Regions from separate parts of the Cytobacillus sp. FSL W8-0315 genome, predicted to be linked through region 3. Evidence: riboswitches for the same ligand, from Rfam matches in the RefSeq annotation. Region 3 holds a riboswitch; each other region holds the start of a gene.
The links. A riboswitch is a leader RNA that binds a small molecule or an ion and turns the genes downstream of it on or off. The one in region 3 is predicted to bind thiamine pyrophosphate.
Positions count from the first base shown of each region.

Region 1 (10,124 bases), 4.1 Mb from region 3:
ATGGGTGGTGTTTCATTTAAAAAGTTCCTGGGAATTGCGTCTATTTCCAAAATGTTAACTTCCTTGCTGCTGGCTTACTCGCTTTCATTGGCCAATGCCTTATCTTTATCTGGCTCACAGCTTTTATTAGTCGTTTCGGTTGTGATAGGGGTATTTTACAGTGTATCCCACTTGTATAAAAAGAAGAAGGATAGAAACTATTAGGACTGTCTTTAACCTTTAATGGTTCCTCCTATCGCTGTCAGCGAAACTATTCAGGCAACGATAGGATTAATCACTTTAGATAGATGCGAAGATTCCCGATGCTTTGGCGACCAGCTGATCCTGGTCGTTATAAATCAGGCAGTCTGTGTGGTTGAGGGTGCGCCCCCTCTTCACAAGGTGAGCATTGGCGATAAGAAATTCACCTGTCGCCCCCTTTAGGAAAGTGACCTTTAAATCAGCTGTCACCACGGATTGCATCTGGTTTTCATCCGGCTCGAAAATATTCCCCATCGCTACATCCGCAAGAGTGGAAATGACGCCTCCATGAACCAGCCCCGCGCTGTTAATAAAGAGCGGCTGAATTGGCAAAGTCACTTTCATATTGCTTTCACTGACTCTTTCGTAATGGAATTTCAGAAATTCATCAAAAGGCTGTTTGATTAACATTTTGTACACTCCAATTTCATTAAGGTTAAAATGTTTATTCATGATTTTTTGTGAAATCCCTGCTTATTGCGGCTAATTTGTATAGGAAAGGCTGTAACTGCGAATTTATGATTTTATTAGATGGTTTCATAAAATCTGAAAAAGTGTTATTATTTTCAATAAATTCAAAAAAGGCAGGGCTGGAATATGGCAAAAGTAGAGAATATTAGTTTCGCAGAAAACTTTCCTATTTCATTTAAGGAACTGGAAGAAGAAGCAGAGAAAGTGATGGGAGCTGGCGGATTTGGCTATGTCCAATCAGGAGCCGGGGGAGAAGAAACGCTGAAAAAGAATATCGAATCCTTTGCAAAATACTCAATTGTACCGAGGATGCTTAGAGATGTATCAGTGCCGGATATAAGTGTGAATTTATTTGGAAAAACGTATCCTTATCCAGTATTCCTTGCACCTATAGGAATGCAGCGTCTTGAACACAGTGAGGGAGAGCTTGCATCTGCCCGGGCGGCAGCTTCGTTTGGAATTCCTTTTATCCAGAGCACGGTATCCAGTTATTCCATTGAAGAAATCGCAAATGCAACAGGCACGAGTCCAAAATGGTTCCAATTATATTGGTCCAATTATGAAGATGCTGCGTTCAGTATGGTGCGCCGGGCGGAGGAATCAGGCTATGAAGCAATTGTGTTAACAGTAGATACGGTGATGATGGGGTGGAGGGAAGCTGATCTAAGAAACAATTTTTCACCGTTAAAGCTTGGCTATGGAAAAGCAAACTATGAGAGTGACCCGGTCTTTATGGCCACTCTCCATGACGGTGATGTAGTTCAGGGAATCCTTGATAATATCCATCATCCAACCTTGAGCTGGGAGCATATTGCTAGGTTAAAAGAGAAAACAAATCTGCCGATTCTATTAAAGGGTATTCTCCATCCCGAAGATGCCAGGCTGGCCGTTGAAAAAGGGATAGACGGAATCATAGTCTCCAATCATGGCGGCAGGCAGCTTGATGGAGTGATTGCGGCGATTGATGCGCTTGGACCGGTTGTGAAGGAAGTCAAAGGAAGAATTCCAGTATTGTTTGACAGCGGCATTCGCCGCGGTTCCGATGTGGTCAAAGCACTGGCATTAGGAGCCGACGCAGTTTGCCTGGGAAGGCCGTATGTGTACGGTTTGGCCATTGGCGGGCAGAATGGAGTTGAAAAAGTACTTGCCAACTTTATTGAAGAAACAAAAGTGTCACTTTCTCTGGCAGGAGTCGGGAGTCTAAAGGAAATGGCAAGTCTGAAGCTACTTCGATAGTTTCTCAGCAGAAATCGAAGAGCGCTTAATACATTGATTGCACCAAGAAAAGTATATAAGCAAAAAGATTGATGACAGTGCCGGAATAATTTGTTAAGCTTGAGATAGCTTATCAAACTAAATATCTATGCAGCTACTAGGGGTGCCCCGAATGTGCGGGCTGAGAGGAAAGCGCGTTATAGCTTTCTGACTCTTATGGACCTGATCTGGTTAATGCCAGCGGAGGGAAGTAGGATTTGACTATATGTCAATTCATATACTTAAACCAAGCCAGGTCCTTAAGGGAATCTGGCTTTTTTGTATACATACTTCCCATCCTGATAAGCAATCAGGCGGCCCTTTAGAAAGGAGGTTTAGATGAACAGAACCCGATTGTTAACTACGATGGCTTTATTTGTAGCAATTGGGACACTGGGATCCCATTTGCTCTGGTTTCCGGCAGGCATAGCCAAGGCCTATCCGGTGCAGCATGCGGTGAATGTATTGGCAGCGGTGACGCTTGGCCCCCTGCCTGCAGCAGCTGTGGCATTTATGATTGGCCTGCTTCGTAATTTGCTTGGATTCGGGACGCTGCTTGCGTTTCCAGGCGGCATGATCGGAGCGTTTTTGGCAGGTGTGCTTTATTTGAAGTTCGGCCGGAAAATATGGGCTGCTGTAGGAGAAGTGGTAGGTACCGGCATAATCGGTGCATTGTTTGCAGTCCCTTTTGCAAAGGTTCTCATGGGAAGCGCAGCTGGGGCATTCTTCTTTGTGCCGCCATTCCTGGTCAGCAGCATTGCCGGTGCGGCCATAGGCTGGATGGTTTTGGCAAAGGTTAAAGAGAAGAATCTGGTTCAGAATATATGATGATTTTGAGCTGGCGAAGCTGGATGAGTAAGCAGCATAGTAAAGAAATCTGACTTAATGAGCGATTTTCAAGAGTTATAAGCGAAATCCCAAATTTATGAGAGAAAAACGTCAAGTTAGAAAATCGGTAAAAAACAATTAAAATGTTAGAAAACTGCTAGGGGCGCTACGGCTGAGATAAGGAGCTTTTCCTTTGTCCCTTGGAACCTGATCTGGATAATGCCAGCGCAGGGAAGCAGTGAGGACCTCGTTTTATATCCTCATGCTTTTTCCCCGGCAGCTTCTGTAATTAATAAGGAGGCTATTTTTATGACTTTTTCAGAGATTCTGCGCAAGGAAAATGAAGATTTGTTTCAGCTGATATTTGAGCACCCATTTGTCCAGGGTATCGGGAGAGGGGACGTGCCGAAAGAGGCACTGGCCCATTACATTAAAGCGGACTTTGAGTATCTGAATGCGTTCATGCATATTTATGGGATTGCCATTTCAAAGTCAGCAGAGCGTAAGGATATTGCATATTTTAATCAGCAAATAGAATTTGTATTGAACAGCGAAGTACATCCCCACCATAATTTCTGCCAGCAGATTGGCGTGGATTACGAGGCATTGCAGGGCTATCCGCTCCCTCCAACAGCTGATCATTATGTTAAGCATATGATGTATCATGCCCACACAGGCGGCATGGGTGAAATCCTTGCTGCATTATTGCCTTGTCCATGGACTTATTGGGAGATTGGGCTTGAACTCATGAAGCAATATGAGCCAGATGAGAACCATCCGTTTTATCCATGGATCTCTTTTTACGCAAATTTAAGGGTCGAAGCTGTGACCATGAATATGAGAAACCGTTTGGATGAGCTTGCTGATGCGGCATCACCGGAAGAAAGGCAGCGAATGAAGGATGCTTTCCGAAAAAGCTGCCAGCTGGAGCTTGGCTTCTGGGAGATGGCTTACACCTGCGAAGAGTGGCCGGCAGGCAATCCTTCAGCAGTAAGATAAGAAAAGCGCAAGCGCCTCGCTCAAAAAGGAACGCAGGCTAAGAGCGCAACGTCCTCCCAAAAGCTACCGCTTTCGGTCGTGCGATGTATCGCTGCCGTAGCTTTCCTTGTCCTGTGGCAACGTCTGCATGACCCACATCCTCCCATAATCTGCCGCTTTTGGTCGTGCGATGATTATGCTGACGAAGCCTTCCTTGTCCTGCGGGCCTCAGGGATAAGACGGTTCCTTATGGCCCCGGGTTCCTAGGAGCCGGAGCTAGACAAGCTTGTGACCTCAAGGGGGGAGGCTGCTTGCGCTAGACAGTTATCGAAGTTCAAAATTTTATACTTTCGTATTTAATAAGAAAAACGCCTGCATCTGCTTTATGGCAGTGCAGGCGTTTTTTCAAAATCCCATCTGTAATGAGCGGTAATAGGAGTCTTAAAAGAAGAGAGTTTTACTTCTGCTGCAAATGGTGTGGAGTTATGTATGACATATGGAATGCCATCTTTCGTCCGTTTGTCAGATATGATGGCAACATGGTCGAATTTAGGAGAAAGGAAAACCACAATGTCACCCGGCTGCCATTGCTGAAGGTTCTTAATATCTCCTGGAATCAGTTCTGTTGTTAATGACTTTGCGAAGCGGCTGAAAAAGACATTCTGGTTTGGCACCCTCCTGAAATCAATGTTTGGATCAGGATTGCCCTTCACTCTTGAATACAAGTCCGTATTCTCGGCGATATCCTGATCAATAAGATCCTTTATGGTTACATCAGCCCCCTGGAAACCCCTCCAAACCACATCTGTACAGACACCTTCACCATCGGGCGGATATCCTCCCGCATAGTAGGCACTTTTATATGGCGTGCGCTGTTCCACTTCTTTTCTGGCTGTCAGGACCATATCAAGCGGATCGGCAATGCCGTTTTGATTAGAATCGGCCTTTGAATAAGCAGCAGGCACTTCCATTTTCTTAGCCAAAGGATTTTCAAAATGAATGCCGATGGAATCCAGAATGATTCCGCTTCGGAAAAAAAGAATGAATAATAACAGTACTGCGATAATGGAACCAAACACTCTTTTTATCATAAAAGTCTCCTCATGTATTTTAATGATTAGACGGCACTATTTTCCAATAAGTTACATGAGGTATGATAAGATTGCTATAAGAATACATAAGAGAGGGGATATCATGGCTCATCATATAGGGATATCGGGAAGCGTCATTTTGTCAGACAGCAAGCTGTTTCCTGAACTTTTTAAACGTCATTTGCCGCATATTGAGATAGGCGAATTTCAAGATGAAGAATCTTTCCGCTGTTTTATTGAAATGCTGGGTAAAACAAACAAAAGCTTTGGTTTTCATTCGCCTCTTTTCCGGGGACAAAGCAAATACGATCTGCTGGAAAAGATCCGTATAAATCCGAAGGAAGCCTGGATCCAGTTTGAGACGGAAGTGGAAAGAATGTCCCGGCTTGGAGCTGAATACATATTGGTGCACTTTCCTTACTTTAAAAAGGAAACCAATGGGAATCCAGCAGAGATCATTGAGGAGGGACTCAAGAAACTCAGTTTTTTTCAGAGTAAGTATGGGATTATGATTGTGTGTGAACCTAAATTGGGATTCCAGCAATCGCCAGCAGGGATTCATTATCTTGACCGCTTTCCTGTAGAGACATGGAAGAAATACGGACTCAGCCTCTGTGTCGATATTGGGGATTATATATTGGCCGCAGGCGAGAAGGCCATAAATTATATAGAAAAATGGTCCGAGTTTGTAAGAGTGGTCCATTTACATAATGTTGAATATCAGGGTGATAAATATATTTGGGTGCCTGTGCATCCATCTCATGAGAATGATGGCAATCATCATAAAATTAAGAAGCTGATGGATTTTTTAGCTAAAGAATGCAAGGATGTATTTTTTGTCATGGAATACACTCCACACACGAACCCTCCGGAAAAAATGGTAGAAGAAGGGATCGGGTGGGCAATAGAGGTGATTGAGGAAGGGTCTGTTAGTTAAGGAAGCAGGCCGCCTGGCATTAATTTTGTGCACGTTGAAAATAAAAGGTTAATGATACCTTGTATGTATGCTTAGTTATATGTGAAATTAATCACAACAGAGAGAGGAGGTTCATTTATTTCTTATGCTGGGATTTAAAATAAAAACGGCCCTGCAGGCTTCCATTCTTTTTACATTTGGTTTTTGGCTTCTCTTTTTCTTGTCTGAAGGGGAACTGTTTTCTTTCTTCCTGATTATGATTTTTTTTTTACTGCTTTTTCGGAAATGTGATATACGGTGTTCCAGTGTCGCTGCTTTCTGAGGTTTTTACTAAGAATCTAGCAATATGGCGGTTTCCCGCGGCGGCATTTATACATACCATTTTGGCTGCTGTCACTTATTTTATTATGGAAGGGTTTGCTTTTTACATATTAATTGCTTCGGTGCTTTTCTTTTTAGTGGACGAGTGGCGGAAATGGGACCGCGAGATGCCAGGGGGGTGGAGGATTGCCTTGAATGCAGCTGGTCTTCTCATCGCCTGCCTGCTGCCGATGGGGGGCTTTTGGATGCTTCAGCAGGCAGATTTGGAAGAAAAAACTCATGATCTTTATCTGATTCCAAAAGGGTATGCTGGTCAGGTGAGAATTGTTCATGAAATAGAGAATGCCCCTGTGCCTGTGACAGAAGGGAAGTACGATGTATTACGGGTGAATGATAGAGGATATGCCATTACCTCTTTACCGCAAAGTAAAGGATATATTGATGATTTGTACTATTATGTGGATAAAAAGGGGAAGCGTGAAGCGATATCAGAAAGCTGTATTTCATATGGCGGATCAGGCGGTGTACAGGGAGATGGTTATGAATATTCGTATACCTATTTTTCGGTTGGCTGTGATGAGAACATGGATGATCAAGGAACTAGCCCTGGGATTGAGGATATTCTTTATGAAGAGGGTTTGATTAATCAAACGTTTGATTGAAATGGAAAACAGCCTGAAGATTCCAGGCTGTTAATTATTTATCGCAGTCTTACTTCCAGAGCCCAGCTGAGCGAAGTTTCACTTTAAAGTGGGGATAGCTCTTATGGAATGTACAGTTTCAGGCGTTTTTCTGCCGGTGCTTTTAATTGACATGAACATGGCATAGTCCAATGGGCAATTGACTTTTGCCAGATAGGAATCAATGTGTTTTCTTAGACTAAGTATAGCTTCTTCATTATTAAGCTGTTCAGCAATGTGCTTGTCATTAATGACAAGCACCAGATTTTTCTCAAGCAAATAGTCCAAATTGATTTCCTCTTGTCCGGGGAGTGAGGTATGGACCAGAATCGGAAGTTTCTTTTGCAGTGCTTCACTAATTGTAACTCCGCCTGGTTTGGTCAAAATAGCATCGGCTTTATTATATAGCTGGTTCATTTCAAAAGGGTCTTCAATATATCCAATGGGCTCGATATGCTTTGAATCGAGTGCTTGGAGTGAGCTATATAATTCGTCATTATTTCCGCAAAGGATCAGAAATCGAATATGAGGAACCTTCTGCATAGCGACTATAAAATCACAGTTTACTAAGCCGCTGTTTCCTCCTGCAACCAGAATATGGCGTATCCGGTTATCTTTCTTAAATGGAACCTGAAGGTGATACGCAGAATGAACCGGTATGCCTGTTACAAAAATTTGCTCATCAGGAATATTGTGCTTTTTAATAAGCTTTTCCTTCGCCTCGGGATGAGGTACGAAATGAAAATCAATTCCCCGTTTTCCCCATATATCATTAATAAAAAAATCCGTGTAAACATTCACCGCCGTGACGTCCCGGTATCGTCCCTTTTGCTTTAGTGAACTGATGATTCCAGATGGAAAAGAATGAGTGCAAAATATTAAATCCGGATTTTCTTCATCAAGGAACTTCTGCATTTTTCGTTCAAAATAATAGGATAGAACCTGTAAATCAGGCTGCAATTTAAAAGGGTGCTGCTTATACATAATGGTGTAATATAATGCCCTGTAAAGGAAAGGGGCACCCAGGAAACCTTTTAAATATATCCCTGATACCAGCTTCTCAAGCTTATCACTGCAATAGGAAAGAAAGTCGACTATTTTGATTTCAGCATCAGGATATTGGCTTTGAATATTATCCTGAATTGTTTTGGCAACTTTTGAATGTCCCGTGGGGAATTGAAATAATGGGAGCAGCAGAACTTTCATAATACCCTCCTCTCTGTCACTTGGATTTATTTTTTGCATACTTAAAGAGCATGTAGATTGCGAATATAACTAATAATAAAACCCCGAGATATGGAACATATTCAGGATTTATATCAAATAGGCTTCCTGCAAAGTATCCCGCGGCAATTATAGGGAGCACCCAGCTAAGGGAGCCTGCAGCAGAATATAGAAGGTACTGATGAAAAGGAACTTTTGAAATGCCGGCAAAGTAAGGGCTTATCTGACGTATTCCCGGCATATAAAAACCAGCAAAGATCATGAATCGATGATTCTCCATGTACTTTTTCTGGGCGGTATTCCATCTCTGTTCCGTGATCCCAATATATCTGCCATATTTTTTGAGAAAGGGCGTACCTGCTTTTTTACCGATCCAATACGCTGAAAGCATCCCAAGCAGCACACCTGCTTCTGCACAGACAGCGGATTCGGCAAAGCTTAGTTGATGATTTCCAATTAACACGCCAATCAGGAATAATAGCGATTCTTCCGGAGCAGGAATGCCGACAATCCCGAAAAATAAAAATAAAAAGATAATCCAATACCCGTAGGACGAAATAAATTCAATAATTGTTTCAGTACTCATGTGCGATGCCCCTGATATCCTTCTTTTAAAGAAACAAAATGGATCCCTTTTAGTGCTGACTGCTGCAAATACTGGTCCAGATGGCCGATCATATATTCAGGTGCATTGGAGTCTGCGCCAAGAGTTTCACCGCTGTCGTGGAGAAGAAAAATCCGGCCAGGCACGGTTTCTTTTGCCAGCGACTTTGAAAGGGTGTTCCTGATATGCTGGATCTTCCAATCCTTAAAAATGCCCGACCACATAATAATCTTATACTTTCTTGCCATCCAGAGGGTAAATAAATTGAAGTGTCCCCATGGCGGACGATAAAAATAGACTTCTTCATTAATCGTTTCTTCAATAACTTGTTTTGTTTGCTCCAGCTGTTTTTTTAAAGATCCCGGTGAAAGGATCCAGCTTGAGACATGCCTATAATGATGGATGCCAATTGTATGACCATCCGCCTGCATTCTTTTAAGCAGCAGCGGATGCTTGGCTGCTTTTTCCCCGACAACAAAAAAGGCTGCCTTTGCTTCATGCTTTTTTAAGACATCCAGAAGCCTCGCTGTATATTGTGGATCCGGGCCATCATCAAAGGTTAAAGCAATGGAATTGGGTTCGGTTATTTCTTTTACAATTCCCCAATTCAGCGATCGTATGAGTACAGTGGGCAGAACTGCGTAACTAATAAATATAATCAGTGCGGCGGTAAAAAAATAAATCATGCAAACTAGATCCTTTCCGGCGGTGTATCACTTATTTTCATTCCCCTTTTATAGTGAGGGTAACCTTAATGTTCATAGTGAATGTAATGAAAATAGAATTTAGATTCATTATTCCAGTCATCTCAAAAGGGTGGGATGGTTTTATCATATAAAAAATCTGAAGGAAGTCAATGGAGAGGATGGATATTAAAGAGGAAAGCGATGTCCAATTCAATCAAACGTTTGATTGAACTAACAAAACAAGCTGATGCTTCAGCCTGTTTTGTTAGTTCTATTATTAATCCATCGGTAATGTGTTATGAAGGTTTGGAGGTGCAGGCTTGAGCATAGGCTTGTCCCCTTCAGGCTTTGGATTGCCTACATATTTGTATTCTCCCTGGCCATCCAGAGCAGGGCCCTGTGCCCATCTGCCTGTGCTGCTTTCTTCGCCTGCTGATAGGTTGTAGAGAGTGTAAGAGATATCTGTGCGTTCTTTCTCACGAGGGAAGGTGCTAGGGACGAGCAGGCCTTCTTTTTCTTCAAGCTCCGCAATCGCAGCAGCCCATTGGTTTTGGTGGTAGGCATCTCTGGCAATCAGAACTGAAAGCAGCTCTTTAATGCCCTTATCATCAGTCATTTCATAGAGACGTGCAGCCTGCAGCCGGCCCTGTGACTCTGCATTCAAGTTTGAACGAAAGTCTGCTAATAGGTTTCCGCTGGCTGTAATATAGGTACCCATCCAAGGGTTCCCTACACTGTCAGTCGGACGTGCACCAAGTCCGGAGACAATGGCATGCTGCGGATTCATTCCGCCCATAATCGCTCCAACCACTGGGTCCTTTGCTGCTTCTT
Region 1 is NZ_JBBOOC010000001.1:284,882-295,005, reverse strand. Features, by position in the region: gene MKY20_RS01740 (TVP38/TMEM64 family protein) at 1-204, shown strand, start outside; gene MKY20_RS01735 (PaaI family thioesterase) at 280-651, opposite strand; gene MKY20_RS01730 (alpha-hydroxy-acid oxidizing protein) at 838-1,947, shown strand; TPP riboswitch at 2,076-2,192, shown strand; gene thiW (energy coupling factor transporter S component ThiW) at 2,305-2,793, shown strand; TPP riboswitch at 2,943-3,044, shown strand; gene tenA (thiaminase II) at 3,103-3,792, shown strand; gene MKY20_RS01715 (DUF1287 domain-containing protein) at 4,155-4,862, opposite strand; gene MKY20_RS01710 (TIM barrel protein) at 4,966-5,799, shown strand; gene MKY20_RS01705 (DUF6843 domain-containing protein) at 6,291-6,761, shown strand; gene MKY20_RS01700 (MGDG synthase family glycosyltransferase) at 6,840-7,985, opposite strand; gene MKY20_RS01695 (DedA family protein) at 8,002-8,589, opposite strand; gene MKY20_RS01690 (polysaccharide deacetylase family protein) at 8,586-9,293, opposite strand; gene MKY20_RS01685 (manganese catalase family protein) at 9,571-10,124, opposite strand, start outside.
Region 1: another riboswitch for thiamine pyrophosphate. It lies ahead of thiW (energy coupling factor transporter S component ThiW); the one in region 3 lies ahead of MKY20_RS22640 (ABC transporter substrate-binding protein).

Region 2 (10,124 bases), 4.2 Mb from region 3:
GGATCATTACTCCTGAGATGGAGTATATAGCCATTCGGGAAAATATGGATCCGGAATTTGTGCGGTCTGAAGTAGCAAGAGGGCGGGCAATCATTCCTTCCAATATCAATCATCCTGAGACAGAGCCGATGATCATCGGAAGGAATTTCCACGTAAAAATTAATGCGAACATTGGAAATTCTGCTGTTTCATCCTCTATTGAGGAAGAGGTAGAAAAAATGACCTGGGCTACTCGATGGGGAGCAGACACGATCATGGATCTATCTACAGGCAAAAATATTCATACCACACGTGAATGGATTATCAGGAACTCTGCCGTTCCGGTCGGCACCGTGCCAATTTATCAGGCACTTGAAAAAGTTAATGGCATTGCCGAGGATCTTACGTGGGAAGTTTACAGAGATACCTTAATCGAACAAGCTGAGCAGGGGGTTGACTACTTTACCATTCATGCAGGTGTCCTTTTGAGGTATGTTCCGCTGTCGGCAAAACGCTTAACCGGAATTGTATCGAGGGGCGGATCCATTATGGCCCAATGGTGTTTGCATCATCATAAAGAAAACTTTTTATATACACATTTTGAAGAAATCTGCGAGATCATGAAAGCCTATGATGTGGCCTTCTCACTCGGGGATGGGCTGCGCCCGGGATCGATTGCAGATGCCAATGACGAGGCTCAATTTGCAGAGCTCGAGACACTTGGGGAGTTGACGAAAATTGCATGGGAACACGATGTACAGGTAATGGTGGAGGGACCTGGCCATGTTCCAATGCATTTAATTAAAGAGAATATGGATAAACAATTGGAGATCTGCAAGGAAGCGCCATTTTATACACTTGGGCCCCTAACAACAGATATAGCTCCAGGATATGACCACATTACCTCTGCAATCGGGGCTGCCATGATAGGCTGGTATGGTACGGCAATGCTTTGCTATGTTACTCCTAAAGAACATTTGGGTTTGCCAAATAGAGATGATGTACGCGAGGGTGTCATTACTTATAAAATTGCAGCGCATGCTGCAGATCTGGCAAAGGGCCACCCGGGAGCACAAAAAAGAGATGATGCCCTGTCAAAAGCCCGGTTTGAATTCCGCTGGAGGGATCAATTCAATCTGTCGCTTGATCCTGAACGCGCATTGGAATACCATGATGAGACATTGCCGGCTGAAGGGGCTAAAACAGCTCACTTCTGTTCCATGTGCGGGCCAAAATTCTGCAGCATGAGAATTTCGCAGGATATCCGGAATTATGCAAAAGAGAATAAGCTTGACACGGACGAAGCGATACAGAAGGGCTTGGAAGAAAAAGCTGAGGAATTTAAAAAAACCGGGGGAAGTATTTATCAGTAAAAATAGTATTTTAGAAATTTAATAGTAATTATATCTGCTGGGGGTGCCGTTTGCAGGCTGAGATTAAAGCAAAAGCTTTAAAACCCTTGGAACCTGATCTGGCATACCAGCGTAGGGAAGTGGAGTATCGGGGCTATATTCATAAGCCCCGTACAGCCACTTTCTATTTAGAAGGTGGTTTTTAATTTGCTAAAAGCATAAAAAAACAGGGGAGTTATCGCTATGAGGAAACAGCTGCATGTTATATCAGATGGAAAGCTATCTCTAGAGGCTTTTGCTGAGATAGCAGGTGAAGTGGAACCCTTTGCAGACAGGTTCCACTTGAGGGAAAAGCATCGAACCTCAAGGGAGCTATATGAAGGAGTTAAGCTGCTTTGTAATGAGGGAATCCCCATTCATAAAATTGTTATAAATGATCGGGTGGATGTTGCATGGGCATGTAAAACAGGTGCCCATCTTGCTTTTCACAGCCTTCCAGTCCGTGTTGTCAAAACGCATTTTCTAGATATGCCCATCGGATGTTCCGTACATTCTTCTGAAGAAGCAGAAGAGGCTGCAAAACAGGGGGCTGATTATATCCTGTTTGGGCACATATTTGAAACCGACTCCAAGAAGGGAATCCCGCCAAGGGGCACTGGGTCACTGGAGGCTCTTAAAAAGGCAGTAGAAATTCCGGTAATGGCAATTGGAGGCATTAAACCAGAGAGAGTCCCTGAGGTCTTGGAGGCGGGGGCAGATGGCATTGCTGTAATGTCAGGGATTTTGCAGGCAAAGGACCCTGCAGAGGCAGCGAAGCTCTTTTCAAAAAAGTTAAATGAGGAGGGGAAAAAATGAGGAAAATTTATGACGCCGTTATAGTTGGCGGTGGCATTAACGGAAGCTCCATTGCTTTTCAATTGGCTAAAAGAGGGTATAAAGTGGCCGTTTTGGATAAGGGTAAAATAGCCGGCAAGGCTTCCGGAGCGGCAGCTGGAATTTTAGGAGCCCAAACGGAACTGGCTGAAGACGGCCCGCTATTTCAGCTGGCATGCAAAAGCCGCTCCATGTACCGGATCCTGATTCCTGAACTGGAAGATTTATCACAAGTGCATATTGGCTATCAAAATAAGGGTGTATATAAAGTGGCGGCTAATAAAGAGGAGGGGCAGACATTAAAAAGATTGATAGAAAGCCAGCAAAAAGCGGGTGAGCAGGCCGAATGGTTTTCGATTGATGACCTGATCAAACGTGAACCATTCGTATCAAATAAATTGAGGGGGGCCATGTATATACCGAATGACGGACAGGTTCAGGCATATGAATTGTCCCTTGCCTTTGCAAAAGCTTCAATAGCCCTTGGCGCAGAAATATATGAGTATACACATGTATCAGATTTTATTTTAAAAGATGAAAAGGTTTATGGGGTCAGAACCAGCCAGGGAGAATTTTTGGCAGATTCCGTTATTGTTGCTTCCGGGGCATGGAGCAGGGGAATTCTTGAAAGAACGGGCCTTTCGCTGCCCATTATCCCGGTTAAAGGCGAGTGCTTCTCGGTGATACCTGAAAAACCGCTTGTACAAGGGACGATCTTTTCACATGGATGCTATATCGTTCCGAAGCAATCTGGGAGATTAGTAGTTGGAGCGACCGTTAAGGTCAATTCATTTGATGAGAAGGTGACCCTTGAGGGGATATCCTCGCTGATGGAAAAGGCGCAAAACCTTGTTCCGGATATAGCGAAGGCTGAATGGGAGCGGGCCTGGACAGGAATTCGTCCGCAATCGGCTGATGGCCAGCCTTTTTTAGGAGAACATCCTGTTTATAGAGGGTTATATATTGCGGCCGGCCATTTTCGGAATGGAATCCTCCTTGCCCCGGCAACAGGCGTACTGATGGCAGACATCCTCGAAGGAAAAACGGAGCAGCCTAACCCATTTGGGCTGTCCCGTCTTGAAGGTTTAGTCCATTCGTCAAAAGGGGTGCTTTTATGAATATTGTCATTAACGGAGATGCTATGGTGCTGCCGGAAACAGTTAATTCTGTTTCACGCCTGCTCGAGCACTTTCATTTGGAGAAAAAGGTAGTCATTGTCGAACTAAACCAGCGTATTTTGGATAAATCCACGCATGCTGAAACCATTCTGACAGATGGGGATCGAATCGAAATTGTACACTTTGTAGGAGGCGGATGATTTGTTGAAAATTGGACCTTATGAATTTAACTCCAGGCTGCTGCTCGGAACAGGAAAATATCCAAACTTTGATGTGCAAAAGGAAGCTGTAGAAGCTTCTGAAACAGAGGTGCTTACGTTTGCTGTACGCCGTATGAACATTTTCGAAGCGAACCAGCCCAACTTTTTGGAAAAGCTGGATTTAAAGAAATATAAATTACTGCCTAATACGGCCGGAGCAAAGACAGCCGAGGAAGCTGTGCGGATTGCCAGGCTATCCAAAGCTTCCGGGCTGTGCGACATGATAAAGGTTGAGGTAATCGGCTGCAGAAAAACACTTTTGCCTGATCCGGTAGAAACACTAAAAGCGGCGGAAATCCTATTATACGAGGGATTTATTGTCCTGCCGTATACTTCTGATGATGTTGTGCTTGCCAGAAAGCTGGAAGAACTGGGCTGCCACGCGGTCATGCCTTGTGCTTCGCCAATTGGTTCCGGGCAGGGAATTATCAACCCTGTTAATCTCCAATTTATTATTCAGCAGGCTGCAGTCCCGATTATTGTGGATGCTGGAATTGGGAGCCCGGCAGATGCGGCATTGGCAATGGAGCTGGGAGCAGATGGAGTCTTATTAAATACGGCTGTTTCCTCTGCAAAAGACCCTGTTAAAATGGCACAAGCAATGAAACTGGCCATTGAAGCAGGGCGATTGGGCTATGAAGCAGGCAGGATGCCCCAAAAACGTTATGCATCAGCAAGCAGCCCGGCGGAAGGAATGATTTTTAGTTGAATGAGCGATACTCCCGCCAGATGTTATTCCCTCCCATTGGCAAAGAAGGCCAGAAAAGGCTTAGGGAAAAACATGTTTTAATCATAGGGGCTGGTGCATTAGGGGCTGCGAATGCAGAAACCCTCACAAGGGCAGGTGTCGGCAAATTAACCATTGCCGACCGGGATTATGTGGAGTGGAGCAACCTGCAGCGCCAGCAGCTTTATTGTGAAGAGGACGCTGTACGAAAAGTGCCAAAGGCGATAGCGGCGGCTAACCGCCTAAAAGTCATCAATTCTGAGGTGCAAGTTATCCCCCGGGTTATGGATGTAGGAGTACAGGAAATTGAAGAGCTGGTTAAGGGTGTTGATTTAATCATTGACTCAACAGATAATTTTGACATTCGCTTTCTGATCAATGATATATCTCAAAAGCACCGGATTCCCTGGATATATGGAGGCTGTGTGGGGAGCTATGGTTTAAGCTATACCATCTTGCCTGGGGTGACACCGTGCCTGAATTGCCTGATGGACAAATTGCCATTGGGGGGAATTACCTGCGATACGGCTGGTGTTATTCAGCCTGCTATTCAAATGGCTGCGGCTCACCAGTCTGCTGAAGCATTAAAGATATTGGCAGAAGGCTTTGAATCCTTACGCGGGACACTTGTTTCTTTTGATGTATGGAAAAATCATTTTAGTTCTGTTAATGTTTCTACATTAAAGAATCCGCAGTGCTTATCGTGCGGGACTGATCCAGTTTATCCCTTCCTGGACTACAGAAATCAGACAAAAACAGCCCTGCTTTGCGGGAGGGATACCGTTCAAATCCGGCCTTCAGCCCTTCAAGATATGGATGTTGCTTATCTGGAAAAATCCCTGGTCTCTCAAGGTATCAATGTAGAGAGCAATCCTTATTTGCTCTCATTTTCGATCGATCAGGCCAGAGTGGTTGTATTTAAGGATGGAAGAGTGCTGATTCACGGGGTAAGAGACATTATCGGGGCGAAGAATCTGTATCATCGTTTCCTGGGATAATGAGTTATGCCTGTCGCTAAGAGTGACAGGCTTTATTGACTATTAGGCAAATAGTAATTACTTTAAATATCAAACTCAAAATTAAGCTAAAATGAAGGTGAAGAGCATCTAAACAGGAGTTGATGGCATGAAGCATAAAATCCAAAAAATCACACCAAACCTATGGTTCAATACAGAAGCCGAAGAGGCAGCAAACTTTTATACTTCTATTTTTAAGAACTCAGCTATCAGCAAGATAACCCGCTATGGAAATGAAAGGCACGAACTTAGCGGCATGACAGAGGGAAAGGTTATGACTGTGAAATTTCAGCTGGATGGACAGGAGTTTACTGCTCTTAATGGCGGGCCAAAATTTAGGTTTAACGAGGCAATTTCATTTATAGTCAATTGTGAGAATCAAGAAGAAATAGACTACTATTGGGAAAAGCTTTCTGAAGGCGGGGATGTAAAGGCACAGGCTTGCGGCTGGCTTAAGGATCAGTTTGGGGTATCCTGGCAAATTGTACCTGCAGAGTTAAGCGAAATGATCAGCAGCCATGATTCTGAAAAAACCGAACGGGTAATGAAGGCATTGCTCCAAATGGAGAAAAAGATTGATTTGAATACTTTGAAGAAGGCATTTGAAGGCTAAGAGAAAAAAGACCTGTCCACTCCGCACTTGAAGGACAGGTCGTCTTAGAATTACTTATCCTCTCTCAATAAGTAGTTATTTCCATCCTGGTCTTTAAACGTAAACATAGTTCCAAAAGGCATTTTTAACATATCTTCAACTTCCACGCCATTTTGTTTCATTTGTTTATAGGCAGCTTCAATATCAGATGTGCTGAAAAGAATGGATGGGTGGGCAACTGCAGAAGGGTTTTGCTGTTCCATGGCTTCCTTAGAATAAAGAACTAAAGTTGTAAATTCATCATTGCTTGGCCCAACTTCAATCCAGGCAGCATTTGGTCCCATAGGCTGCTCGAGCTTTAAAACAAATCCCATTTTACTCAGCCAAAAATCCTTTGCCTGTTCCTGGTCCTCAACGTATACTGTGATTTTTCCAATTTTATTGATCATAAAAAAAACTCCTTTGTTTCCATTCTTATATAAGGATTTTATCAGTCCATGCCGGCAAAAACAATTTCAGTATTGGAAAGGTTCGCGTGAATTCACCCCTAATTGGAGATAATTACTGTAAACATTGAGAGGAGAGGGGTTATGAACATAGATTCCATACGGTTCACCGATCCTCCTGTCCATCATCAATTTCCGCCATTATATGAGAATTTGGGTCTTCCCGAGGTTTCTTCCTTTATTGAGCAAAAGTATGAATTTGATTTTACTGCAGGAAAAACAAAAAGAACTGGGCATGGAAGTATTCGAGTGTATAAGCAATCTGGTGAATTCAAGGTAATAATCTCTGAAAAATTGACCGGATTCGGGCCAAAAAGGCTTGAAAAGCTTGCGAGTCTGCTTATGGAGGAGGTTAAAGAACGATTTATCAGCAATATTGAAGATGAAACTAAACCACGAAAAGTATACCACATGCATTTTGGCCGTAATGACAGGGATAAATAGGGACAGTTTAACTGTCCCATATGTCCTTACTTGGTGTTGTCTCTTTGGGCTATTAAAGCGACTCTTTCAAGACCATTTTCTCTGTCATCCGCAAATTCTGTATCCTTAGGAAGTGCATTATTCTTATGATCTGATTGGTTTTTCTTATTCTTTGCCATGAGTTTCACCCCCTTTATATTCATTAAGGCATCTGCGTTTTTAGTTTGCATTCTTTTTATGAGGCTATGCCTTGCGCTGGGATTTTTATTAGTATTAGCCTGGGACTAAAATGAGACATTATCTAGTTCAATCAAACGTTTGATTGAATTGAATTAGAAAGAAAAAAGAGTGCACTTTGGCATTCTTTTTATATAATTTTGAACATCGATAACAGTCTAGCTCCAGTGCCTGCCCCCTCGAGGTCACAAGCATGAATTTGTTGCGGCTCCTAGGGACTCGGGGTAAGAAGCCGTTTCCTTTCAAAAGGGAGAACGCCTTCCTGCAGGACCGTCTTATGCCTGAGGCCCGCAGGACAGGAAAGGCTTCGAAAGCATAAACATAGCACGACCGAAAGCGGAAGCTTTTGGAAGGACGTGCCGATCTTAGTCTGCGTTCCTTCATGGGCAAGGAGCTTCCGCTTTTCTTATGTTAATTGACTGGCAGCATAATCCGGATGAGGGTGCCGTTTTGCGGCTCGCTTTGAACATTGATGGTACCTCCATGGAGGTGGACAAGCTGTTTGGTGATGGCCATGCCCAGTCCCGATCCGCTTCCTGTTTCTCCTGTATGGGTTCCTCTATAGTAGCGGCTGAAGAGCTTTCCGAGTGTGACGCTGTCCATGCCGATGCCATCATCCTTAATGTTAATGACAATCAGATGTTCTTCTATGGAAGAGAGGCTAACGGAAATGGCTGTGCCTGGCGGGTTATATTTAATCGCGTTGGCTATGATATTATCCAAAATCCGCTGAAACCATTTGGGGTCAATGGAAGCCGTAATGGATTCAGGGTGCGGAGTGAAATGGAATGTTCTGTCCTGATAGACTGGATCATTAATGTAATGAATGATGATTCGGCGAATGAATTCGTTTAAGTCGGTCCGCATTTTGGCAATTGGGAGAGCATTGTTCTTGAGACGGTAAGTTAAAGTTAAGTCCTCCAGCAGGTCCATCATGTAATCCGATTTTTCAGCCATAATGAGGGCGAACTCCTTTGTTTCCTTTTCGGACCATGTGTAATCATTGGAGGCAAGCATTTGAGCATATCCGGAAATAGAGGATAGCGGAGTTTTTAAATCATGGGAAAGACCGCTGATCCATTCTTCTCTAGTATTGGCCATCATCCGCTGCTGCTTCTCATTTTGCTGAAGAGTTTCGGTAAGCTGTGTTAAGGTTGTAATCAATTCTTTATAAATACGGAACTTTCTTTTCAATTTTCCTTTTCTGCTGAGTGTTACCGGATTGCCATGGACATCTGCCGGCTCCTGATACAGCCCGCTCCCCAGGTTTTGAATCCATTTCATTAATGTCAGCAGAGGTACACCGAATTTGCGTGCATACCAGAGAGTTCCGCCCAGAAGCAGCAGAAATGCCATGACAAAAATGATAATGAGACTTCTATTTAGGCTTTCAAATAAACTTTTTTCCAGAGTGGATGCCTTATTGTCAGCAGGAATCCCTAACAGGATGGCACTTTCTGTGTTTTGGTCAAAGTATACTGCTGGTGTGCTGCCTTCCGTATCCTGCTCTGCGAATAGCTTTCTGACTGAGTATTTGTTCGGCTGATTTTTGGCTCCATACTCATCCAATACATTGCCTTCAGGAGCAATAAGCTGGACCCAGGCATTTCTCCTGGATATTTCGTCCTCTGCGTTTTCAGAAAGGTTCAGCTTCTGTTGTTTCCAATCCACACGCCGGGATATTTGATTCAGAAGTTTAGTCTCAGCCTTGGCTTTTCCAAAAAGGACAAAATGCGGTTTAGTGCCGATCTTCCAATATGTATAATGGGCTTCACTGCTTTCCCCATAAGTAATGGCGGCGATTTCACTTTTCTTTAACTTTTTAGGAGCTTTATCCGGCATATTGAAAGTGCCCAGAACATCCCCGGTTTCATTAATGGCAAGGAGCCATCCATTCTGTTCCTTTGCCAGGCTTTTCAATTCCTCTTTAAAAAAGGCCTTCCCGTCTTTAAAGCTAACATGGTCAGATACAAAATAATCTTCAGCTTTGGAGAGATCCTGTTTGGATTCGAAATCCATCATTGAAAAACCAAGAAAAGCCCAAAAAGAAATCAGAATGATAAAAAAGAGCACAAAAACGGTAATTAATTGGACAAAAAATTGAAAGATGAATCGTCTATGGATGTTCATGAATACTGCCTTCCGGAACAAATTTATAGCCAAGTCCCCTTACTGTAATAATGTGGAAGGGGCTGCTTGGATTGCTTTCAATTTTCTCCCGGAGCTTTCGGATGTGCACCATGACCGTGTTATCCTCACCGAATCCTTCTTCTCCCCATACATGCTCATATAGCTGGCTTTTGCTGAAAAGCTGATTGGGATGTTTGCTTAAGAATAGGAGAAGCTGGTAGACTTGCGCTGGCAGGTCTATCCTTTTTCCAGAAACAGTAACTTCCCCTGCTGAAGTATTGATCTTAATTCTGCCAAAATCATAGATTGTCTGTACGGGAACAGGCTGACTTCCTTTATGTCGGCGCAAGTGTGCTTTAATTCGCGCAGCCACTTCAAGCGGATTAAAGGGCTTGGTAATATAATCATCTGCTCCTAAGGCAAATCCTGAAAGTTTATCAAGGTCGGTGGATCGTGCAGTAAGAAAGAAGATGGGAGCATCAGTCGTTTCCCTTATTAAAGGGCAAATATCAAAACCGCTGCGATCAGGGAGCATCACATCCAATAGAATAAGATCATAGGTATAGGACCTGCAGCGCTCTAATGCTTGTGCAGCAGTAGAGGCTGTATCGATATTTCTGAATTGTTCACGCTGCAAAATCGTGCATAGCATGTGCAAAATGGCTTGTTCGTCATCAACAAGCAGTAATCTTGAATCTTGCATGGTTATTCTCCTAATCTAGTTTGTTCAAACCTATCATATCACTCCATTTCCAAAAATATAGGAATTAAGGAAAAATTAAGGTAGTATTTCAGAGTGGTTAAGATTGACGGTATATACTTTACTCAGAATCACGCTGAAGGGAGCATGGAAAATGTTTGTGATGTGCAAGAGAGAGTTTATAAGTCTTTTTAAAGGAATTAAATCCATT
Region 2 is NZ_JBBOOC010000001.1:217,749-227,872, reverse strand. Features, by position in the region: gene thiC (phosphomethylpyrimidine synthase ThiC) at 1-1,352, shown strand, start outside; TPP riboswitch at 1,382-1,487, shown strand; gene MKY20_RS01330 (thiamine phosphate synthase) at 1,575-2,186, shown strand; gene thiO (glycine oxidase ThiO) at 2,183-3,322, shown strand; gene thiS (sulfur carrier protein ThiS) at 3,319-3,522, shown strand; gene MKY20_RS01315 (thiazole synthase) at 3,524-4,291, shown strand; gene MKY20_RS01310 (MoeB/ThiF family adenylyltransferase) at 4,288-5,307, shown strand; gene MKY20_RS01305 (VOC family protein) at 5,435-5,938, shown strand; gene MKY20_RS01300 (VOC family protein) at 5,989-6,366, opposite strand; gene MKY20_RS01295 (hypothetical protein) at 6,508-6,867, shown strand; gene MKY20_RS01290 (hypothetical protein) at 6,894-7,025, opposite strand; gene MKY20_RS01285 (sensor histidine kinase) at 7,495-9,213, opposite strand; gene MKY20_RS01280 (response regulator transcription factor) at 9,200-9,916, opposite strand; gene MKY20_RS01275 (ABC transporter permease) at 10,068-10,124, shown strand, end outside.
Region 2: another riboswitch for thiamine pyrophosphate. It lies ahead of MKY20_RS01330 (thiamine phosphate synthase); the one in region 3 lies ahead of MKY20_RS22640 (ABC transporter substrate-binding protein).

Region 3 (10,124 bases):
TTCCTTAAACTCATCAGCCTTTAATACGGCTTTCATGAAATCTTTCTCAGTCAAATCAGCAGAACGGCTTTTGGTTTCTGCAGAAACATTGCCTGAGAAGACTAGTAAAATAGTCAATAACAAGAAAATATACCTTTTCATTACATACCTCCTAAACGTATTGTCCAATATAAGATTAACCTATATTTCCAAAATTAGGAATGGTGCGAAATGATTATATTTATCTAGTATTTTTTATCTAATCTGAATAAAAAAACAGCCTTATGGCAAAAGACTATAAGGCTGATTAATCAATATTATAGAAGCTTTTTGTATTATCATACAGCTTCTTAAGAGCGCTGCTGAAAGCTAATTCTTTTAGTTCAGCAAGGGCACTGATGGAATGGGCCATCATGGCTGGATGGGTAGGCTTGTTTTTAAAAGGGCCTTCGAATTCCCATGGACCATCCGTTTCTGCCATCAATTTATCCAGCGGGTAATCCCGTACAAGGTCCTGTATTTCTTTTTCGTACACGATATCTGGAGTAAAGGAGATGTAATAGCCATTGGCAATCAGCCTGCTTGCCGCTGCGCTGTCACCTTTAAACCAGTGAAAATGAGCTTTTTTAATCGAATGCTTTTCCAATAAATTGCACACAATCGGTGCATCATCATAAATTGCATGGAGGGCAATGGGCTTATCCCACTTTTTAGCGAGCTTAATGAATTCTTCGAGAAGTTCAATATATCCCCCAAGCTGCTTTCTCCCTTCAGACCTTAAATAGTATGGAAGGCCAACCTCGCCAACAGCAGCCATTTGTTCTATGTGAATCTTTATCCAGCTGAAAAGCTCTGAAATTTCATGATCACTGGGCAGAACCTGTTCAGGGTGAAAACCGAAGGCAGGTTTAACAAAGGAATAAATTTCTGCAAGAGCAAGATTTCTTTTGCAGGATGCTAAATCGCTTGAAACTGTAACAAGTGAAAGCTGAAACGGCAACTCATGAAACATTTTCTCTAATTCAATATTGCTGTACTTATCAAGATGAATATGGGCATCAATATACTTATCCATGCTGTTGCCTCCTAATGATTTTTCAGCGCATGATGGATGCTTCTTTTGCAGGCAAGGAAATTTTCATTGAGATAAAGTTCCTCCATTCTTGGCCTGTTAAAGGGTACCTTATATTCTTTAATTACTTTAGCAGGCTTGCTGCTCAGTACTAAAATTCGATCAGAGAGGTAAATGGCTTCTTCGATATTGTGGGTTACAAACAGAATTGTCGGCTTATGCTCATTCCAAATATCGAGAAGCCACTTTTGCATATCGTGGCGGGTAAGCTCATCTAAAGCTGAAAAAGGTTCATCCAGCAAAATGATAGGCTGCGGGCTTAATAATGCCCGGATAAAGGCAGCCCTTTGCTTCATTCCCCCTGACAATTCATGGGGGTATGCATTTTCATAGCCGCCGAGACCAGCTTTTTGAAGCATCTTTCTGGCCGCTTCCGAATCGGTTTTACCCATTAGCTCCTGTCCAAGCAGAACGTTTTGAAGAATGGTTCTCCAGGGCATCAGGGAAGGTGTCTGAGGCATATAGCTTATTGAACCGCGTTTGCCGTTGATTTTCACATTCTCAAGCGTTATGGAGCCTTCGTCCGGCAGAAGCATCCCGCCAATCAGGTTGAAAATGGTGCTCTTTCCGCTCCCTGAAGGACCTAAAATCGAAACAAATTCCCCTTCATTTACATGAAAACTCAAATTGTCTAAAACCTGATTAGTATCAAAACTTTTGGTTAAATGATTAACGGATAATTGTATCATTTCCTGGCACTCTCCCGTGACTTCCATTTAATCAGCAAACGTTCAGCCAGTAAAATTCCTCCAAAAAACAGCAAGCTTAACAGCATAATCGCAAAAATGGCAACAAAAACACGGTCTGTCCGAAATGAAGAAGATGCCAGAGTCATATAAACACCTATTCCTTCTTTAGCTCCGAGCCATTCGGATATTACAGCACCCATCACACTATAGGTTGCGGAGATTTTTAGCCCTGAAAATAGAGAGGGAAGGGAATAGGGAAGCTCCAGCTTCCAAAACAGCTGTCCTTTGCTGGCCCCTGCCATCAGCATATAATGCCTAAGTTCTCCGGGTGTCTGGCGAAAGCCGTCCAATGCAGCAACAGTAATGGGGAAGAAGCAAACCAGCGTGATGACAATCAGCTTTGGAAGTATCCCGAAACCAAACCAAACAACCAGCAAAGGAGCCAGAACAATTATAGGCACATTTTGTGAAAGTATGAGGAGAGGGTAAACCGACTCCCTTATAAAAGGCAATAAGTGCAGTATAACGGCTGTGATTAAACCTATGACGGTGCCAATGGCAAATCCCAATAGGGAAAGCATGACTGTCGATTGAAGGTGGTGGCTGAAGCCCTCCCAGCCCGAAATCGCTTCCAGAACGATTTCTGTTGGCGGAGGCAGGAGCCATGCAGGGACTTCTGCCAGATTTACTGCCATTTCCCAAGCAATGAATAAAAGAAGGAGAACCGCAGCCGGCCTCCATCCTTTTCTGAACAAATTTATCATGGACGATATTTCTCCGTTAAATCACTCATTTCAATACCGTCCGGCTGATATAGAACCTTTACCTGTGAGATTACATTGCTGCTTCCTCTTTCAATCATTTTTCTGTTCATATCAGCTATGATTTTCAATAAATGGTCTAAATCGCCTTCCATCGTTGTTTCGAGGGGATGCACTTCGTACTTAACACCGGATTGCTGAATGACACTAATTGCTTCATCAACGTAAGGTATAACATTTTCCCCATCTTTTGTTTTCGGTATGATCTGAATGCTTACAAGTGCGTTTGCCATATTTGAACTCTCCTTATTCCGGCAGGAAGTCATTAGTAAATGCTTTGCCTGCATCTAATTCTTTATCTAAAAGACCATTTTCATGCATCCAGTCTGCATAGTTTTCCCAGACTTCAAGCTTTTGTTCACCCCATCTTGAAGCATCATCCTGATAGCGGGGGGATAGCCATTCCTGGCTTTTTTTGACCAATTCGCTGTCCAGATCCGGAGCATTCTTTAACAAAATATCTGCTGCTTCGCCAGGTTGATCGATTGCAAATTCATATCCCCTTGCTGCTGCTTTTACAAATGCTTTGACAGTATCCGGATCATCTGCAATCATTTTTTCGCTGGTTGCGAGAACGGGCGTGTAGTAATCCAGTTTTTCTGAGTAGTCGGTAAGGTAGACCATATTAATCTTTTCCCCCCGAAGTTCTGCTTCTACACCTGTCCATCCATAATAAATCCATGCGAAGTCTATATCTCTTTTAACAGCTGTAAAAAAGTCAGCATCCCCCATATTAACAATTGAGACCTTATCAATATTAGCGTTTTCCTTCTTCATTAGGGAGTCTATTACCGATTTTTCTACAGGTGCCCCCCAGCCGCCATAAGTTTTTCCTTCAAAGTCTTTCGGCGATTTAATGTTTTTTTCGGCAGGGGATGCAAAACCGGAAGTATTATGCTGAATAACAGCTGCTATCGATACAAGGGGAACGCCCTGTACACGTGCTTCCGTGATGCTTTCCTGATAGCTGACACCAAAATCAGCCTTGCCTGATGCAGTCAATTGATCTGCACCTGCTTCACCTGGCATTATAATTTCTACATCGAGCCCTTCTTCTTTAAAATATCCTTTGTCCTTTGCGGCATATAAGCCGGTATGATTGGTATTAGGTGTCCAATCCAGTACAACAGTAACTTTTTTCAAATCTTGTTTGCTGTCTGAATCTTCGCTTCCAGTCTGATTATCCGGTCCATTGCCGGCACAGCCTGAAAGAAGCAGCAGCGAACAGATAGCTGCAATCCACTTTTTCATAAGTACTCCTCCTAAAAAACGTTATGTAATAAGGAAAGTTAATGATAGTCTGCCCTGAAAAATAAAAACGCCCCGGTATAAACCAGGGCGCATATAAAAAACATTTAGTATGTTTAAGAATATGTTCCCTACGCTGGTATGAGCCAGATCAGGTTCAAAGGGTCAGCATCTTAATGATGAAGTCTCAACCGGCATACCGGTTCCCCTACATTTCTTGCTATTTAATTTTGACAGCATAAATACTTTCCATCATTATTATAGCAAATAATATTAAAATGCACAGAAAATAATTATTTCATTCCAATCGTCCTGCTCTCTTTCCAAATTCTGAATTTTTCAAGTTCACCTGTAATTTGGCTAACGGCAAAACCAAGGACTGCTACATCATCTAAGATTCCCATTCCTATTAAAAAGTCAGGAACAAGGTCTATTGGGGAAACAAAGTATAGTATGGAAGCAATAATAAAGATAATCGATTTTTTTGAAATATGCCGGTAATCGCCTTTAGACCATGACTTTACTAAATCGATCAGAAGCTGAAACTTTTCCCATATATCACTTAATGAAGATTGGTTTTTATCTGCTTTAAGTGTAGCCTTTCTTAAAAGTCCTTTTGTTTTTTCAGGATCGTCCGCATAACGTTTAGCCCTGGATGAAAATTTTTTATAGCCGTCCTTATAAACTTTGGTTTCTATTTCAGGCATAGCTATCACTCCTATATTGATAATTCGCATAAACAGTTATAATCTAGTATTTACCGCATACCTGACATGACATAAACATTTCATGGGGAGAAATAAATGGAAATCAAATTTAACCTGTGACAAAACCTTATTGGGAGCTGATATCTATGCTTGAGAAATGGCTGAAAGAATCAAATTATACAGTAATATTGACTGGAGCAGGAATGTCGACAGAAAGCGGACTGCCTGATTTCAGGTCTGCCAATAATGGATTATGGAATGGGAAAGATCCTGGGAAAATAGCCAGTACAAAAGCATTGAATGAAAATGTGAACGAATTTATAGAATTTTATCGGCACAGGGTAATCGGGCTTAAGGAGTGTAATCCCCATCAAGGGCACTATATTCTTGCAGATTGGGAAAAGAGAGGTATTATTAAGAGCATTATTACCCAGAACGTGGATGGATTTCATGGACTCGCGGGAAGTGAAAAAATATCAGAGCTCCATGGGAATCTGCAGACACTCCATTGCCGGAAATGTAAAAAAGAGTTCCCGAGCGAGGGGTATTTGCATGGTCAATTCCAATGCCGTTGCGGGGGTGTGCTCCGTCCTTCAGTGGTTCTGTTTGGGGAAATGCTCCCTGAGGAGGCCTTAGATTTCGCAGCAGATGAAACAGAAAAAGCAGAACTTTTTATTGTTCTGGGATCATCCTTGACTGTAACACCTGCAAATCAGTTTCCGCTGATAGCCAAACAAAAAGGAGCAAAACTTGTGATTATTAATATGGAACCTACGGATTTCGATATTTATGCTGATAAAGTGATTCATGACCGCAAAATTGGTGAAGTGCTGGATGAACTTGATAGAGCCTTCAAATAGTCAAAAAACATGAAATCATAGCACTCATGCTATGATTTTTTTTATCAATCAACTATAATGGACAATGAACATGATTACTACTGCCTCAAGCGATATGATATATAAGGAGTGTTCAGCATGTTATCAAACATCGGTATTCCAGGTTTAATTCTAATCCTGGTTTTGGCTCTGATTATTTTTGGACCCAAGAAACTTCCTGAAATAGGAAGAGCGTTCGGGGAGACATTAAAAGAATTTAAGAAATCTACCCGTGAACTCACAAAAGATGATGACAATGATAAAAGGAAATAACCTATTCAAGTGGTTTAGAACCGGCTTTGCAGACAATAGTCTCGAAGCCGGTTTTTTATTTTCTGGCTTTCGAAGCGAGTGAATGGGTATAGAAAAGAGAGAAATGAAAAAATGGTTGACTAACATGTATATACAAGATAAAATGAAAGCGTAAACAGTTCATGTATATACAAGTTGGTTTGCTAAATTGGATAGAGTTGTAAATGGCGAGAACAATAAATAAAAACCTTATAACTGTTTTTTTCTATAATATGAAAACGGTAACAGGAGGAGAGCGAAGAATGGCTACGAATAAAGAGTCAGCAGAGCAAATTGTAGAAGCTATCGGGGGCAAGGATAATATCGCAGCGGCTACTCATTGTGTTACACGTCTGCGTTTTGCCTTAAAAGATGAGGGGAAGGTCAATAAAGAAAAACTCGAAAATATAGATGTAGTGAAAGGTTCCTTTTCCACAAATGGACAATTCCAGGTTGTCATTGGACAAGGCCTTGTTGATAAAGTGTATAAAGAAATGACAGAAGCAACTGGAATAGGCGAATCATCAAAAGAAGAAACAAAAAGTGCTGCTGCTGAGAACTTAAATCCATTGCAGCGCGGCATTAAAACACTCGCAGATATTTTTATTCCAATCCTTCCAGCTATCGTAACAGCCGGTTTGCTGATGGGGATAAACAATATTATGACAGCACCGGATATTTTCTTTGATGATAAGTCTTTTGTTGAAGTTTATACTAACTGGGCTGATCTGGCTGGCATCATTAACCTGATTGCCAATACTGCTTTCGTATTCCTTCCCGGTTTGATTGGATGGAGTGCTGTAAACCGGTTTGGCGGAAGTCCTCTTCTTGGTATTGTGCTAGGTTTAATGCTAGTGCATCCGGATCTTTTAAATGCATGGGGCTATGGTTCTGCTGAAGAAGTTCCGAAGTGGAACTTATTCGGGTTAGAAATAGAAAAGGTAGGTTATCAGGGGCAGGTATTGCCTGTATTATTTGCTTCATACGTATTGGCTAAGATAGAAGTATTTCTGAGAAAAAGAATCCCTGATGCTTTTCAGCTTCTAACTGTCGCGCCGATCGCTTTACTGATCACTGGGTTTCTTTCTTTTATTGCTATTGGACCGATCACATTCATGATCGGCAGCTGGATTACAAATGGGGTTGTCGGAATCTTTGATGCTGTTCCAGCCCTTGGAGGCTTGATTTACGGTGGATTATATGCCCCTCTCGTTATCACTGGTATGCATCATACGTTCCTGGCAGTTGATCTGCAGTTAATCGGCAGCATTGGCGGCACGTTTTTATGGCCGATGGTTGCATTGTCTAATATAGCTCAGGGTTCCGCCGCTTTTGCCATGATGCTGTTAAGCAAAGGGAACGAAAAACTGAAAGGGCTTGCGCTAACTTCTTCAGTATCAGCGTGGCTGGGCGTAACAGAACCGGCAATGTTTGGCGTAAATCTTCGCTTTAAGTACCCGTTCTTTGCAGCGATTATTGGGTCAGCAATTGCAGGAATCTTCATCACTATTAATGGAGTTAAGGCACCGTCGATAGGTGTAGGAGGCTTGCCGGCATTCTTCTCTATCTTTGCGGAAAATTGGGGTTCTTTCTTTATCGGAATGGGTATTGCACTTGTCGTACCGTTTGTATTGACCTTAGCCTTCTCTAAATTTAAAAAAGCAGAATAGAAAGATTGATGCCATGGGGTTCTATGATTCCATGGTATCGCCATTTCTTGGGGCATGCACACAAATGTTAAAAATCGGAGGTCGCCATATGAAGAAGCAATGGTGGAAAGAAAGTGTAGTTTACCAGATATACCCGCGGAGCTTCATGGATAGCAATGGAGATGGAATAGGAGATTTGCAGGGTATCATCTCCAGGCTGGATTATTTGAAAGAGCTAGGGATTGATGTGGTCTGGCTTTCTCCAGTATATAAATCGCCAAATGATGATAATGGCTATGATATAAGCGATTATCAGGATATTATGAGTGAGTTTGGAACAATGGAAGATTGGGAAGAACTTCTCGGAGAGATGCATAAGAGAGAGATTAAACTCATTATGGATCTGGTGGTGAACCATAGTTCAGACGAACATATCTGGTTTGCAGAGTCCAGGAAATCCAAAGACAATCCATTCAGGGATTATTATATATGGCGCGAAGGAAGGAATGGAAAAGAGCCGAATAACTGGGGAAGCAATTTCGGGGGATCCGCCTGGAAACTTGATGATAAAACAGGAGAATATTATTTGCATCTGTTTTCAAAGAAACAGCCAGATTTAAATTGGGATAATCCGAAACTTAGAAATGAAATATACGACATGATGACTTGGTGGCTGGAAAAAGGCATTGATGGATTCAGAATGGATGTGGTCAACTTTATTTCCAAAGTAGAGGGACTTCCTGATGATGAACCAAAGCCTGGAAAGAAATATGCTTCTGGAAGCAAGTATTATCGAAACGGCCCCAGAATTCATGAATACCTGCGGGAGATGAATGAAAAGGCGTTAGCGAAGTTTAATGTTATGACTGTTGGCGAAATGCCCGGTGTGACTCCTGAGTGGGCCAGGCAATATACAGGGGAATCACGAAATGAGTTAAATATGGTCTTCCAATTTGAACATGTTAGCCTGGACAACGGGCCAAACGGCAAATGGGATCTTAAACCCCTTGATCTGTGTGACTTAAAACTAAACCTGACAAAATGGCAAAATGAGCTGGATAAAGCTGGCTGGAACAGCCTTTACTTTAATAATCACGACCAGCCCCGCTCTGTTTCAAGATTCGGCAATGACGGAGAGTATAGGGAAAAGTCGGCTAAGATGCTCGCAACATTGCTTCATATGATGAAGGGAACTCCTTATGTTTATCAGGGCGAAGAAATTGGAATGACGAATGTTTGTTTCTCAAGCATTGAAGAGTACAGGGATATAGAAACACTTAATTTTTATAAAGAAGCACTTAACGATGGCTGGACAGAGGATAAGGCCCTTGAAAGCATATACGCAAAAGGGCGTGACAACGCCCGGACGCCGATGCAATGGGATTCTTCCGAGCACGGAGGTTTTTCGGATGGAACCCCCTGGATAAAAGTAAACCCTAACTATAAAGACATTAATGTGGAAAAGGCCATGAAAGACCCTGATTCTGTTTTTCATTACTATAAAAAGCTTATTGAACTTAGAAAGAAAAATGAAATTATTGTTTACGGCAGGTATAACCTAATACTTGATCAACATCCTGAAGTGTACGCTTATACAAGAACATTGGGCAATCCGACCCTTCTTGTCTTGTGCAACTTCTATGGAGGAAACCCTGAAGTAGAACCCCCTGCATACATTCAGGAAAAGAAATTTGAGGCACTGATTGGGAATTATAAAGATATACAAATTAACAGAACAATTAAGCTGCGTCCCTATGAAGCTCAGGTCCTTCTTTTTAACAGCTAAAAACCCAATTTCTAAAAAACTAAAACAGGTGTGATTCTAATGAAACAACCATGGTGGAAAAAATCAGTAGTATATCAAATTTATCCAAAAAGCTTTAACGATACGACAGGAAATGGGGTTGGAGACATTCCTGGAATTATTGCCAAGCTTGATTATTTAAAAGAATTAGGTGTGGACGTCGTCTGGCTGACACCAATTTATAAATCTCCGCAGCGCGACAACGGATATGATATTAGTGACTATTTCAGCATTCACGAAGAATACGGAACTCTAGCTGACTTTGAAAAGCTTCTTGAAGAGGCACATAGCCGGGACATTAAAATCATTATGGATATTGTAGTAAACCATACTTCCACAGAACATCAATGGTTCCAGGAAGCAAAAAAATCAAAAGACAATCCATACCGTGATTTTTATATTTGGAAAGACCCTAAGGACGATGGAAGCGAACCGACAAACTGGGAATCAAAATTCGGTGGAAATGCATGGAAATATGATGAAGCAACCGGCCAATACTATCTCCATCTTTTTGATGTCACGCAGGCGGATCTAAATTGGGAAAATGAAGAGCTTCGCCGAAAAGTGTATGACATGATGAAATTCTGGTTTGAAAAAGGTGTAGATGGCTTCAGACTTGATGTAATCAATCTGATTTCTAAAGACCAGGAGTTTCCCGATGATGACGGATCTGTGCCTCCGGGAGACGGCAGAAAATTCTATACAGACGGACCTCGTGTACACGAATTTATGCATGAAATGAATGAAAATGTATTTTCAAAATACGATAGTATGACTGTTGGCGAAATGTCCTCCACTTCCATTGAACATTGTATAAAGTATTCCAATCCTGAGAGGGAAGAGCTGAGCATGACTTTCAACTTTCATCATTTGAAAGTGGATTACCCAAATGGAGAGAAATGGGCAATCGCTGAATTTAACTTTAG
Region 3 is NZ_JBBOOC010000001.1:4,412,539-4,422,662, reverse strand. Features, by position in the region: gene MKY20_RS22665 (hypothetical protein) at 1-141, opposite strand, end outside; gene MKY20_RS22660 (TatD family hydrolase) at 287-1,054, opposite strand; gene MKY20_RS22655 (ABC transporter ATP-binding protein) at 1,066-1,800, opposite strand; gene MKY20_RS22650 (ABC transporter permease) at 1,797-2,564, opposite strand; gene MKY20_RS22645 (thiamine-binding protein) at 2,561-2,854, opposite strand; gene MKY20_RS22640 (ABC transporter substrate-binding protein) at 2,868-3,872, opposite strand; TPP riboswitch at 3,981-4,089, opposite strand; gene MKY20_RS22635 (YkvA family protein) at 4,163-4,576, opposite strand; gene MKY20_RS22630 (NAD-dependent deacylase) at 4,723-5,436, shown strand; gene MKY20_RS22625 (twin-arginine translocase TatA/TatE family subunit) at 5,554-5,727, shown strand; gene treP (PTS system trehalose-specific EIIBC component) at 6,009-7,415, shown strand; gene MKY20_RS22615 (glycoside hydrolase family 13 protein) at 7,504-9,180, shown strand; gene treC (alpha,alpha-phosphotrehalase) at 9,220-10,124, shown strand, end outside.